3 regions of the Streptomyces sp. NPDC052064 genome follow, and region 3 is predicted to be linked to each of the others. Evidence: riboswitches for the same ligand, from Rfam matches in the RefSeq annotation. Region 3 holds a riboswitch; each other region holds the start of a gene.
What was found. Region 3 has a riboswitch for cyclic di-AMP ahead of ACZ6TU_RS03520 (transglycosylase SLT domain-containing protein). Riboswitches for the same ligand answer to the same signal wherever they lie in the genome.
Positions count from the first base shown of each region.

Region 1: linked by a shared signal. The riboswitch ahead of ACZ6TU_RS18685 (M23 family metallopeptidase) and the one ahead of ACZ6TU_RS03520 (transglycosylase SLT domain-containing protein) in region 3 are both predicted to bind cyclic di-AMP.
Region 2: linked by a shared signal. The riboswitch ahead of ACZ6TU_RS02500 (C40 family peptidase) and the one ahead of ACZ6TU_RS03520 (transglycosylase SLT domain-containing protein) in region 3 are both predicted to bind cyclic di-AMP.

Region 1 is NZ_JBVJJE010000006.1:339,928-343,534, forward strand. It holds gene ACZ6TU_RS18675 (SGNH/GDSL hydrolase family protein) at 1-134, opposite strand, end outside; gene ACZ6TU_RS18680 (DUF6250 domain-containing protein) at 280-996, opposite strand; gene ACZ6TU_RS18685 (M23 family metallopeptidase) at 1,192-2,124, opposite strand; cyclic di-AMP (ydaO/yuaA leader) riboswitch at 2,129-2,283, opposite strand; gene ACZ6TU_RS18690 (alpha-galactosidase) at 2,601-3,607, opposite strand, start outside.
Region 2 is NZ_JBVJJE010000001.1:538,822-542,428, forward strand. It holds gene pcrA (DNA helicase PcrA) at 1-1,368, opposite strand, end outside; cyclic di-AMP (ydaO/yuaA leader) riboswitch at 1,659-1,831, shown strand; gene ACZ6TU_RS02500 (C40 family peptidase) at 1,840-3,009, shown strand; gene ACZ6TU_RS02505 (SLAC1 family transporter) at 3,121-3,607, shown strand, end outside.
Region 3 is NZ_JBVJJE010000001.1:736,616-740,222, forward strand. It holds gene ACZ6TU_RS03510 (LolA family protein) at 1-95, opposite strand, end outside; gene ACZ6TU_RS03515 (polyprenyl synthetase family protein) at 327-1,337, opposite strand; cyclic di-AMP (ydaO/yuaA leader) riboswitch at 1,841-2,018, shown strand; gene ACZ6TU_RS03520 (transglycosylase SLT domain-containing protein) at 2,022-2,801, shown strand; gene ACZ6TU_RS03525 (HAD family hydrolase) at 2,765-3,607, opposite strand, start outside.

The DNA.
Region 1 (3,607 bases), on a different contig from region 3:
AAGTCGCCTTCGGGCCGGCGGTCGGCGAGCAGGACGGCGAACCGGTCGGCCCAGCCGACGAACGCCCCGTCGGGGCCGGGATCACCGACGCCCTCGGTGAAGCTGTCCCCCACCGCCACGTACGACCCGATCACTGCTCTGCTGTCACTCTTCGAATCGTCTGCCACAGCCGCTCATGATTCACCCTCCAATGTGACCTACGCGACCGTAGGCAGGGGTTGACGGGCGGTGAGATAAGCCACTCCCAAAGTGTTCGCCAACTCCGGAATACGTCACCCGTCAGCGATGTTGGGGAGTCAGTCGCCATACCCGGAAGCCCGTGATCCGGAAGTGGCTCCACACGGTCCGGAAGGCGAAGTGCCCGCCGGTGTACGGCCGCGGGTCTGCGTAGTCGAAGACGAGGCGCCCGTTGTTCCACCACCTGACCGTCGAGCCGTCGGAGACGATCCGGACCCGATTGGGCTCGTTGGGGACCAGCAGCGGCTCGGTGTAGTCGTAGATCAAGGGCCGGACGCCGGGCTCGCCGACGTACCGCCGCAGCCGGGTCGTGGTGTTGTAGTTGGCGCCGTAACCGGAGTAGTACGTCGTCAGGTGGTCGTACTCCTCCAGCGCCCCACCCCGCGGCGTGGCGAAGAGGTCGCCCGGGGAGCGCACGTCGGTCGCGTTCCAGAAGTTGTTGAGATCCGAGACCCGGTCGTTGACCCCGCCCTCGGAGACAGGCGTGGCGGTGTACTCGAGGACGTAAGGGCCTTCGAGCCGCCGCCTGAACCACACGGTCGCCCCGCTCGGCACGTCGATCTCCAGAACGCCGCGAGAGGCGGTGACGGTGCCGCCGCCCTGGAGTTCGGTCGCCCACTGGGCGAGGCCGTGGCAGAAGTCGTCGTGGGCGACGAGGCGGCGGTGCCGGGGCGCGGCGTACGCGGCGCCCGTCGGAACGAGGGCCGTCAGGGCGGCTCCGGCGGACAGGGCTGCGAACGCTCTGCGAGTGGTCGGCACGGGACACGTCTCCTTGGGGGATCCGCCTGGAAGGCTCTAGAAAGCGCTTGCGCTCCGGACGGGATCACTGTCTCCCAACTGCCGCCCGCTGTCGATCCCTTGGGATGACCGGAAGGTGCGCACACACCGAAGGCCGGACCCGGGGATCGGGGTCCGGCCAACGGTCGCGTGTCAGGCAGGTGGTCGTGCGGTCGGTCAGCCGACGGAGATGCCGTGCGAGCGCAGGTAGGCGACCGGGTCCACGTCCGAGCCGTAGTCCGGCGTGGTGCGGATCTCGAAGTGCAGGTGCGGTCCGGTCACGTTGCCGGTGGCACCGGAGAGGCCGATCTGCTGTCCGGCGCTCACGGTCTGGCCGGCCGAGACGGAGAGCGAGGACAGGTGGGCGTACTGCGCGTAGTTGCCGTCGTTCAGCTTGATGACGACCTGGTTGCCGTACGCGCCGCCCCAGCCCGCGGAGACGACCGTGCCCGCGCCGACGGCCTTGAGCGAGGTGCCGGTCGGGACGACGAAGTCGACACCGGTGTGGTAGCCGCTGGACCACATGCTGCCGGACATGCGGTACGGGGTGCCGACGGTGGCGCCGTCCACCGGGAGGCTGTAGCCGCTGGAGGTCGCGGCGGCCGGCTTGGCGGCAGCCGGCTTCGAGGACGACCCGGAGGCGGACGACTTCGAAGCCGAGGACTTGGAAGCCGAGGGCTTCGACGGCTTGAGGGCCGAGGACTTCGACGAGGACGGGGACGAAGACTTGGACTCGCCCGCCGCCTTCTTGCCGATCGACAGCTTCAGGCCCGGGTGGATCAGCGACGGGTCGTCGCCGACGGCGTCCCGGTTGTCCGAGTAGAGCTTCTTCCAGCCGCCGCTGACGTTCTGATCGTCGGCGATCTTCGCGAGATAGTCACCGGCCTGCACGGTGTACGTGCGGGCGCCCGTGGCCTTCTCGGCGGCCTCCTTCTCGGCGACCGGAGCGGACTGGACGGCCTTTTCCGGAGCCGACTGCGGGGTGGCGGCGTGGGCACCGGCGGCCCCCATGAGCGGAAGGGCGAGAGCCGCCCCGCCGGTTCCGGCGACGGCGATGGAGCGGGTGAAACGCTGGGTCTTCGGGCGGCGGTGCTTACCCTTCGCGGGCATGGCGAATTCCTCTCCGTCGCCTGCGAGGTGAGCTGTCGGGTGCGGGCTGGAGATGCCCGGCCGCGCCGAGGCGCGGCTTAACCCCAAGCCGTTCCGGGAACCGGAACAGGCGTCTTACCTGTGGGTCCCCCGCTCCTGCCGTACGTCGGGTCAGTGTGTGGGGCTCCGGGCGGCGGCAGGATTAGGCGTCCGTCCGGATTGGTGTGGAACGTAAGCGACCAAGACGCAAAGGGACAAGCTTGCGGTTGCCTGTGACAGCGTTTTTCTTGACGCATCGGCACATTTTCCGTCACGGAGCGTGGATTTCCGATCTCCCGCTTTCCTCAATGCCCCTGAACAGCACCAAAATTACGTGCACATGGCAACAACACATCGTCACGAATATGACGATGCTCACGCACCCCGACCTCGTTTCCTTTACGATCGGGGCACGTTATGTCGAAATAACCAAAGCGCTCCCTATTCGGGCAGAACGGCTACTTACGCTTAAGCCGGACGACGGTGGCGTCCAGATCTCCGCGCAGGCCGACCCGCAGCCCGTGATGGAGCAGCACGGCACCCCGGTGAACTTCGCCCGTTTCGAGGCATTCGTACGATGCCGTGGGGTCGAGGCCCCGCAGCCGGAGCGCCGGAACGGGCTCGCCGTAGCGCTGCGCCTGGAGCCAGGCGAGGACGACAACCTCGTCGCCGAGGGCGTACTGCACGGCGCTCAGGCCGCCCTCCGGCGGACGCAGCCGGTACAGGTCGCCGCGCTGCACCACAGGCCGGATCTCCTTGTAGAGCTCCACCCAGTCCCGCGCCTCGGCGAGCTCCGCCTCCGTCCACTTCGTGAGGTCGCCACCGACCCCGAGCACCCCGGCCATGGCACTGACGAACCGGAACCGCAGGGAACTGGCCCGCTGGTTGAGCATGGCGTTCGGACTGTCGGTGACCCAGGCGGCCATGACCCGTGCCGGATGGATCTGACTGAAGCCGTACTGGATGGCGAGCCGGTCGAGCGGGTCGGTGTTGTCCGAGGTCCACACCTGGTCCGTGCGGCTCAGCGCGCCGAGATCGATCCGGCCGCCGCCGCCCGAGCAGGACTCGAAGGCCACCCCGGGATGGGCGACCCGCAGCCGGTCCAGCAGGGCGTACAGGCCGTGGACGTGGTCGACCCACAGCCGCTGCGGGTAGGGGTCGTCCGGCCAGCCGGCGTCGGTGAAGCAGCGGTTGAAGTCCCACTTGACGTAGTCGATCGGGGCGCTGGAGAGGAGACCGTCGAGCCGCTCCCAGAGGTACTCCTGGACATCCTCGCGAGCCAGGTTCAGTACGAGCTGATTGCGGAACTCTGTACGCTTTCGTCCCGGTTGATACTGCACCCATTCCGGATGCGCGCGGTACAGGTCGCTGTCCGGGTTGACCATCTCCGGCTCGACCCAGATCCCGAACCGCATGCCGAGGCCGTGCACGTGGTCGGCGAGCGGCTTGAGGCCGCCCGGGAAGC
Region 2 (3,607 bases), 200 kb from region 3:
GACCTTGTAGGGCAGGCCGACGCGGATGAAGATCTCTTCGAAGACACGGGACTGGGCGTTGGTGCGGTAGAAGACGGCGACGTCACCGGCCTTCGCCTCGCCGGCGTCCGTGAGCCGGTCTATCTCGTCGGCGACGAACTGCGCCTCGTCGTGCTCGGTGTCGGCGACGTAGCCGGTGATCTGGGCGCCCGTGCCCGCGTTGGTCCACAGGTTCTTGGGGCGGCGGGACTCGTTGCGCTCGATGACCGCGTTGGCCGCGCTGAGGATCGTCTGGGTGGAGCGGTAGTTCTGCTCCAGCAGGATCGTCGTCGCGTCCGGGTAGTCCTCCTCGAACTGGAGGATGTTGCGGATGGTCGCGCCGCGGAAGGCGTAGATCGACTGGTCCGCGTCACCCACCACGCACAGCTCGGCGGGCGGGACGTCGTCCGGGCCCGGCGGTACGTCGACGGGGTGCTCAAAGGTGCCGACGAGCTCCCGGACGAGGGCGTACTGGGCGTGGTTGGTGTCCTGGTACTCGTCCACCAGCACATGGCGGAAGCGGCGGCGGTAGTGCTCGGCGACGTCCGGGAAGGCGCGCAGCAGGTTGACCGTCGTCATGATCAGGTCGTCGAAGTCGAGGGCGTTCGCCTCGCGCAGCCGCGACTGGTACATCGCGTAGGCCTGGGCGAGGGTCTTCTCGAAGCCGTCGGAGGCCTGGGCGGCGAAGTCCTCCTCGTCGATCAGCTCGTTCTTCAGGTTGCTGATCTTGGCGCTGAAGGACTTCGGCGGGAAGCGCTTGGGGTCGAGGTCCAGGTCGCGGCAGACCAGGGCCATCAGGCGCTTGGAGTCGGCGGCGTCGTAGATCGAGAAGGAGGACGTGAAGCCGAGCTTCTTGCTCTCGCGCCGCAGGATGCGCACGCACGCGCTGTGGAAGGTCATCACCCACATCGCGTTCGCCCGCGGGCCGACGAGCTGCTCGACGCGCTCCTTCATCTCACCCGCGGCCTTGTTGGTGAAGGTGATCGCGAGGATCTGGCCCGGGTGCGCGCCCCGCTCGGCGAGCAGGTGGGCGATGCGGTGCGTGAGCACGCGGGTCTTGCCGGACCCGGCGCCTGCCACGATGAGCAGCGGGGAACCGGAATGGACGACGGCGGCGCGCTGGTTGTCGTTCAGCCCCTCCAGGAGGGCGGCGGTGTCCACCACCGGGCGCGGGGCGCCGTCGCGGTAGTAGGCGTCCCGGTCCGGGGGCACGTCGAACTTCCCGCCGAACAGATCGTCCGGAACCGGCTCCGGTACGTGATCGTCCTCGGGTGGCGGCGGGGGCTCGTCCGCGGGGCCCCGCTGGGCCTGGAGGTCCGCCAGGAAGCTGTCGTCAAAGAGGCTGCTCATCGCTCTCCGAGTCTAGGGCGCCCCACTGACAGCCCGCCGCCGCCCTGAGAACATCACCGAACGGACCCCCTCGTCACCCTGCATCGCCACATGATCACAGGTTGCTACGGCCGTCACATTCATGGACGACTCGTGACCAACCCCCCGAGATCGATCACTATCGGCGACGCTCTGGGATAAGGTCACGAAAATGTATCGGGCATATCACCCATCAACCTTCACAAGGGCCACACGAGTTGGCTACCGTGCGGGCAGGCCGCACGACCCCCACCGGCGAACGTCGCCGGGCCGCGCGGCCTCCGCCGAGTCCGGTGTGCCGCAGCGGCAGCCGGAGCCGGGGACCCAACCGAGAACTTTGGGGTGAATCGGCCCGCCTCCTTCACGGAGATGGCCGTAGGGCAACCCTTCCGAAGTACCCGCCCGAACCCGACAGCTAACCCGGTAGGCGGAGCATGGAAGGAGTCGCCTCCCTTGGCGTCGCACCGCAAGTCGCGTCCCGCGGGTACGCGCGTCGCAGGCATACGGACCCCCGCCCTCGCAACGGCGGCCCTCACATCCGTGGCCCTGCTGTCCCAGTCGGCCAACGCCGCCCCCGAGGCCGACGACAAGCCGAGTCTCGAGGAAGTCGAGAAGAAGGTCGACGACCTGTACCGCCAGGCCGAGTCGGCGACCGACAAGTACAACTCGGCCAAGGAGAAGACCACCAAGCAGCGCAAGCGCGTCGACACCCTCCTCGACGACGTCGCCAAGCGCACCCAGAAGCTCAACGAGGCCCGGGAGGAACTTGGTTCCTTCGCCGCCGCCCAGTACCGCACCGGCGCCTCCGCCCCGGACACGGCGACGTTCCTGCTCGCGGACACCCCGCAGGACTACTTCGACCAGACCCAGCTGATGGACCGGATGACCGGCCGCCAGAAGGTCGCGGTCGACAACTACGTCACCCAGCAGTCCGAGACGATGAAGAAGCGTCAGGAGGCCACCGAGAGCCTCGAGACGCTCACCGATACGCAGGGCGACCTGAAGACGGCCAAGGCGACCGTCCAGAGGAAGCTCGCCGACGCGCGTGAACTGCTGTCGAAGCTGACCGCCGAGGAGAAGGCGCGGCTCGCGGCGATCGAGAGGGAGAAGCAGCAGGAGGCCGCCCGCAAGGCCGCCGAGCTGGCCCGGCAGCAGGCCGCGCAGCAGAAGGCGCAGGAGGAGGCCGCCCAGCAGCAGCAGAGCGGTTCGTCCTCGTCGTCGGGTTCGTCCTCCTCCTCGACGGCCCCGGCCGACTCCTCGTACGCCACCAAGGCCGAGAAGGCGCTCGCCTTCGCCCGCGCCCAGATCGGCAAGCCGTACGTCTGGGGCGCCGTCGGCCCCGGCTCCTACGACTGCTCCGGCCTCACCCAGGCCGCGTGGAAGGCCGCGGGCGTCACCCTGCCACGCACGACCTACGACCAGGTCAACGCCGGCACCACGGTCTCCCTGGCCGCCGCCCAGCCCGGTGACCTGATCTTCTTCTACGACGACATCACCCACGTCGGCATTTACATCGGCAACGGCATGATGATCCACGCCCCGAAGCCCGGCACCTACGTGCGCGAGGAGTCGATCTACTACGACGGCGAGTCGTCGATCCACAGCGTGGTGCGGCCGGCCTGAGGGCCCGTACGGCACTGAGGGCACGCGCGCGTGAGGGCGCTCGCGCGTTTTTGAGGCGCCCGCGCGCGTGCCCCGCCGGTAACGCGCGCGGCGCCTCCTAGCATCGGCCCCATGTCCGGCCCCTCCCCCTCCACCGCCTGGTGGGCGCAGCGCGCGCCGTCCGCGAGTGCCGCCGTGCTGGCGACCGGCACCCTGGCGGTCGGTCTGGATCTGGCGGGGTACGACGTCCTCTCCCGCGTCGCCCTCGGCCTGGCCTGCGCGGCCTGGCTGATGCTCGCCGCGGACTTCACCCTGCGGCTGCTGCCGGCCGGCGGCAGGTGGCGGGCGTACGCGGGGGTGCCGGGCCTTCTGGACACCGTGGCGACGACCGCCCTCACCACGGTGGCGGCGACGGCCGTCCTCGGTACCGGCTTCTCGGCGGCCGGCTCGCAGTCTCTGGCCGCGGCACTGCTGGTACTGGCCGTACTGCTCTGGCCCGTGCCGCTCGTCCTCCCCGCGCAGGACGGGGAGCGACGCAGGCCCGGGACGGTGTTCGCGCGCTGCATGGCCACGCAGGGGCTCGCCGTGCTCGGCGCCACGCTCGCCGCGGCCGAGTCGG
Region 3 (3,607 bases):
ACCGGGACGACGTACCGCGCGGCTTTGCGCCGCCCGGAGCGCTGCTCGTCGACCTCCCCGGCGGTCGTGCTGTCGTCGGATGCGTACGGTGCCATGTGTGCCCTACCTCCGTGGTCGGCGGCGGCTGTCCGTGTCGTCCACGCACTCGTCCCTGAGCCGCCATTCTCACCCGAAGTGGTGAGGAGTGGTGTTTTCCGTAGTGTCCATCTGACCAAATCGGCCAGGGAGATACGTCAGACCCCGGGCTCAACTCCACGTACTGCTGCGGTATGACACGAGGGGCGGCTCCTCCCCCGAACCCGTAGGGGTCGTAGGGGAAAGACGCGCTACCCGGCCCGGTGCACCACCGCGTCGGACAGCTCCACCAGAGCCGTCTTCGCGGCGCACTCGGGCAGCGGCGCCAGCGCCGAGCGGGCGTCCTGGGCGTAGCGGATCGTGTCCTGCCGGGCCTGTTCCAGGGCCGGGTGGGCCCGCAGCAGGCGCAGGGCCTCGGCGTGCCGGTCGTCGTCGGTGAGGTCGGACTCGAGCAGCTCGCACAGGGCGATGTCGTCCGCGAGCCCGAGCCGGGCGGCCCGCTCGCGCAGCCGCAGCACCGGCAGCGTGGGGATGCCCTCGCGCAGGTCGGTGCCGGGCGTCTTGCCGGACTCATGGGAGTCGGAGGCGATGTCCAGGACGTCGTCCGCGAGCTGGAAGGCGACGCCGAGCCGCTCGCCGTACTGGGTCAGCACGTCCACGACCGTCTCGTCGGCGCCGGACATCATCGCGCCGAACCGGCACGACACCGCGACCAGCGAGCCGGTCTTGCCGCCCAGCACGTCCAGGTAGTGCTCGACGGGGTCGCGGCCGTCCTGCGGTCCGGCCGTCTCCAGGATCTGCCCGGTCACCAGCCGTTCGAACGCCTCGGCCTGCACCCGTACCGCCTCCGGGCCGAGGTCGGCCAGGATGTGCGAGGCGCGGGCGAAGAGGAAGTCGCCGGTGAGGACCGCGACGGAGTTGCCCCAGCGGGCGTTCGCGCTCGCCACCCCGCGCCGCACGGTGGCCTCGTCCATCACGTCGTCGTGGTACAGCGTGGCGAGGTGGGTCAGCTCCACGACGACGGCCGACGGCACGATCCCGGGTGCGTACCGGTCGCCGAACTGGGCGGAGAGCATCACGAGCAGCGGACGGAACCGCTTGCCGCCGGCCCGGACCAGGTGCTGGGCGGCCTCCGTGATGAAGGGCACCTCACTCTTGGTGGCCTCGAGCAAGCCTTCCTCGACAGCCGCCATTCCGGCCTGGACATCGGCTTCCAGAGCCTGGTCCCGCACGCTCAGCCCGAACGGCCCGACGTCGGTCACGAGGGGTCTCCTGTCTGCTGTGTCTGCCGGTGATTACGCGGTTTGTCGATAGGTCGCTGCTATCACTCGAGTCAGCGTATCCGGTCACGTTTCGATCACCACCAGCGCCCATGGTTACAGGCCGGGTGGTATCCGATCACGACCGCAATGTTTTCGATCAGCTCATAAGAACAGACATTTATCGACTTACCAGGAGGTAGTGAGCTATACACGATTTGCCGTATTGAGTAAGCGAATTCCCCTTGGTGAACATTGCCCCATGGACTCGTGATCAGTGAGTTGAATCACGTTTTCCCCTGTGTCGCCCCACTCCGACACCAGCCCGTACCTCCTTCCGCCGAACGCCAGTTGAGTCTTGGCTCCCGCAAAGGATCAACTGCCCCATACACCCCTGACCAAGGTCAACCGGCGCGATATGTGACTCCGGTGCTTGTTCCCGACATGTGCTCTCGCATACGTTCCGGGCCTGTCCGGCGGACGCCGAATCCTGCCACCGCCCGGACTTCCCACACGAACCGACTCACTCACGCAGGGCAGGAGCGGGGGACCCAGGTAAGTCGCCGGTCCGCGCAGCGGAACGGCTCGGGGTGAAGCCGCCCACGGCACACAGCGCCGTGGGCGGCCGGGCACCTCCCGGCCCGAACCCGACAGCTCACCTCGCAGGCGCCGGAGAGGAATATCGCCATGGCCCGAGGTAAGCACCGTCGCCCCAGAACCAGCCGGCTCACCCGTCGTGTCGTAGCCGTCGGCACCGGCGGAGCGGCACTCACCCTCCCGCTCCTCGGCGCGACGCACGCCAGCGCCGCCCAGCCGAGCCAGAGCGCACCCGCCGCCGCACAGTCCGTGCCGCAGGCGGCCCAGCCCGCCAAGTCCCTCACGTACACCGTGACCAAGGGCGACACGCTCTACCGCATCGCGGACAAGTACGACGTGTCGGGCGGCTGGAAACAGCTCTACAAGGACAACCGCGCCGCCGTCGGCCACGACCCGAAGCTGATCCACCCGGGTCTGAAGCTGAAGGTGAAGTCGGCCAAGGCGAACGCCGTGAAGAAGACGGCGGCCAAGTCGTCCGCCCCCGCCAAGCCGGCCGCCAAGCCCGCCGGGGGAGTCGCCGAGGCCACCCAGGCCTCCGCGAAGACCTATCCCGACAACCTCGACGGCTGGATCCGCGAGTCGCTGGACATCATGGCGCAGAAGGGGATCCCGGGGTCGTACGACGGCATCTACCGCAACATCATGCGTGAGTCGTCGGGCAACCCGCTGGCGATCAACAACTGGGACTCCAACGCCGCCAAGGGCACCCCGTCCAAGGGTCTGCTCCAGGTCATCGACCCGACCTTCGCCGCCTACCACGTGCCCGGCACCTCCTTCGACCCGTACGACCCGGTCGCCAACATCACGGCGGCCTGCAACTACGCGGCGGCCCGCTACGGCTCGATCGACAACGTCAACGGCCCGTACTGATCCGTCCCGCCCAGCAGTCGCTCGAGGACGACGGCGATGCCGTCGTCCTCGTTCGACAGGGTGATCTCGTCGGCCACGGCCTTGAGTTCGGGATGGGCGTTGGCCATGGCGACGCCGTGGGCGGCCCAGTCGAACATCGGGATGTCGTTGGGCATGTCGCCGAAGGCCATGGTGTCCGCCGGCCGCAGTCCCAGGTGCTCGGCGGCCAGCGCCAGGCCGGTGGCCTTGGTGATGCCGCACGGCTGGAGCTCGACCGTGCCGGGCCCCGACATCGTCACCGTCGCCAGCGAGCCGACCACCGAGCGGGCCGTCGCCGCCAACTCGTCGTCCGTCAGGTGGGGATGGCGCAGCAGCACCTTGCTGATGGGCTCGCCCCACAGGTCGTCGCGCCGGTCGACCCGTACGGCGGGCAGGGTCGGGTGCGGCATGAGATAGCCCGGCTCGATGAGCGTGACCCCCTCGACCCCGTCCTGGTCGACCGCGGCGTACACCTGCCCCACCTCGGCCTCGATCTTGCCGAGGGCCGTCTCGGCCAGCTCCCGGTCCAGGGTGACGGACCACAGCAGCCGGTCCGCGCCGGCGTCGTACACCTGCGCGCCCTGCCCGCACACCGCGAGCCCCGTACAGCCGAGGTCGTCCAGGAGCGGTCGCACTCTCGGCGCCGGCCGGCCCGTCACCACGAGGTGCTGGGCACCGGCGTCCGTCACCCGCGTGAGCGCGGCGAGGGACCGGTCGGACAGGGTGTCGTCGCCGCGCAGCAGCGTCCCGTCCAGATCGGTGGCGATGAGTGAATATGCGATGGGTGC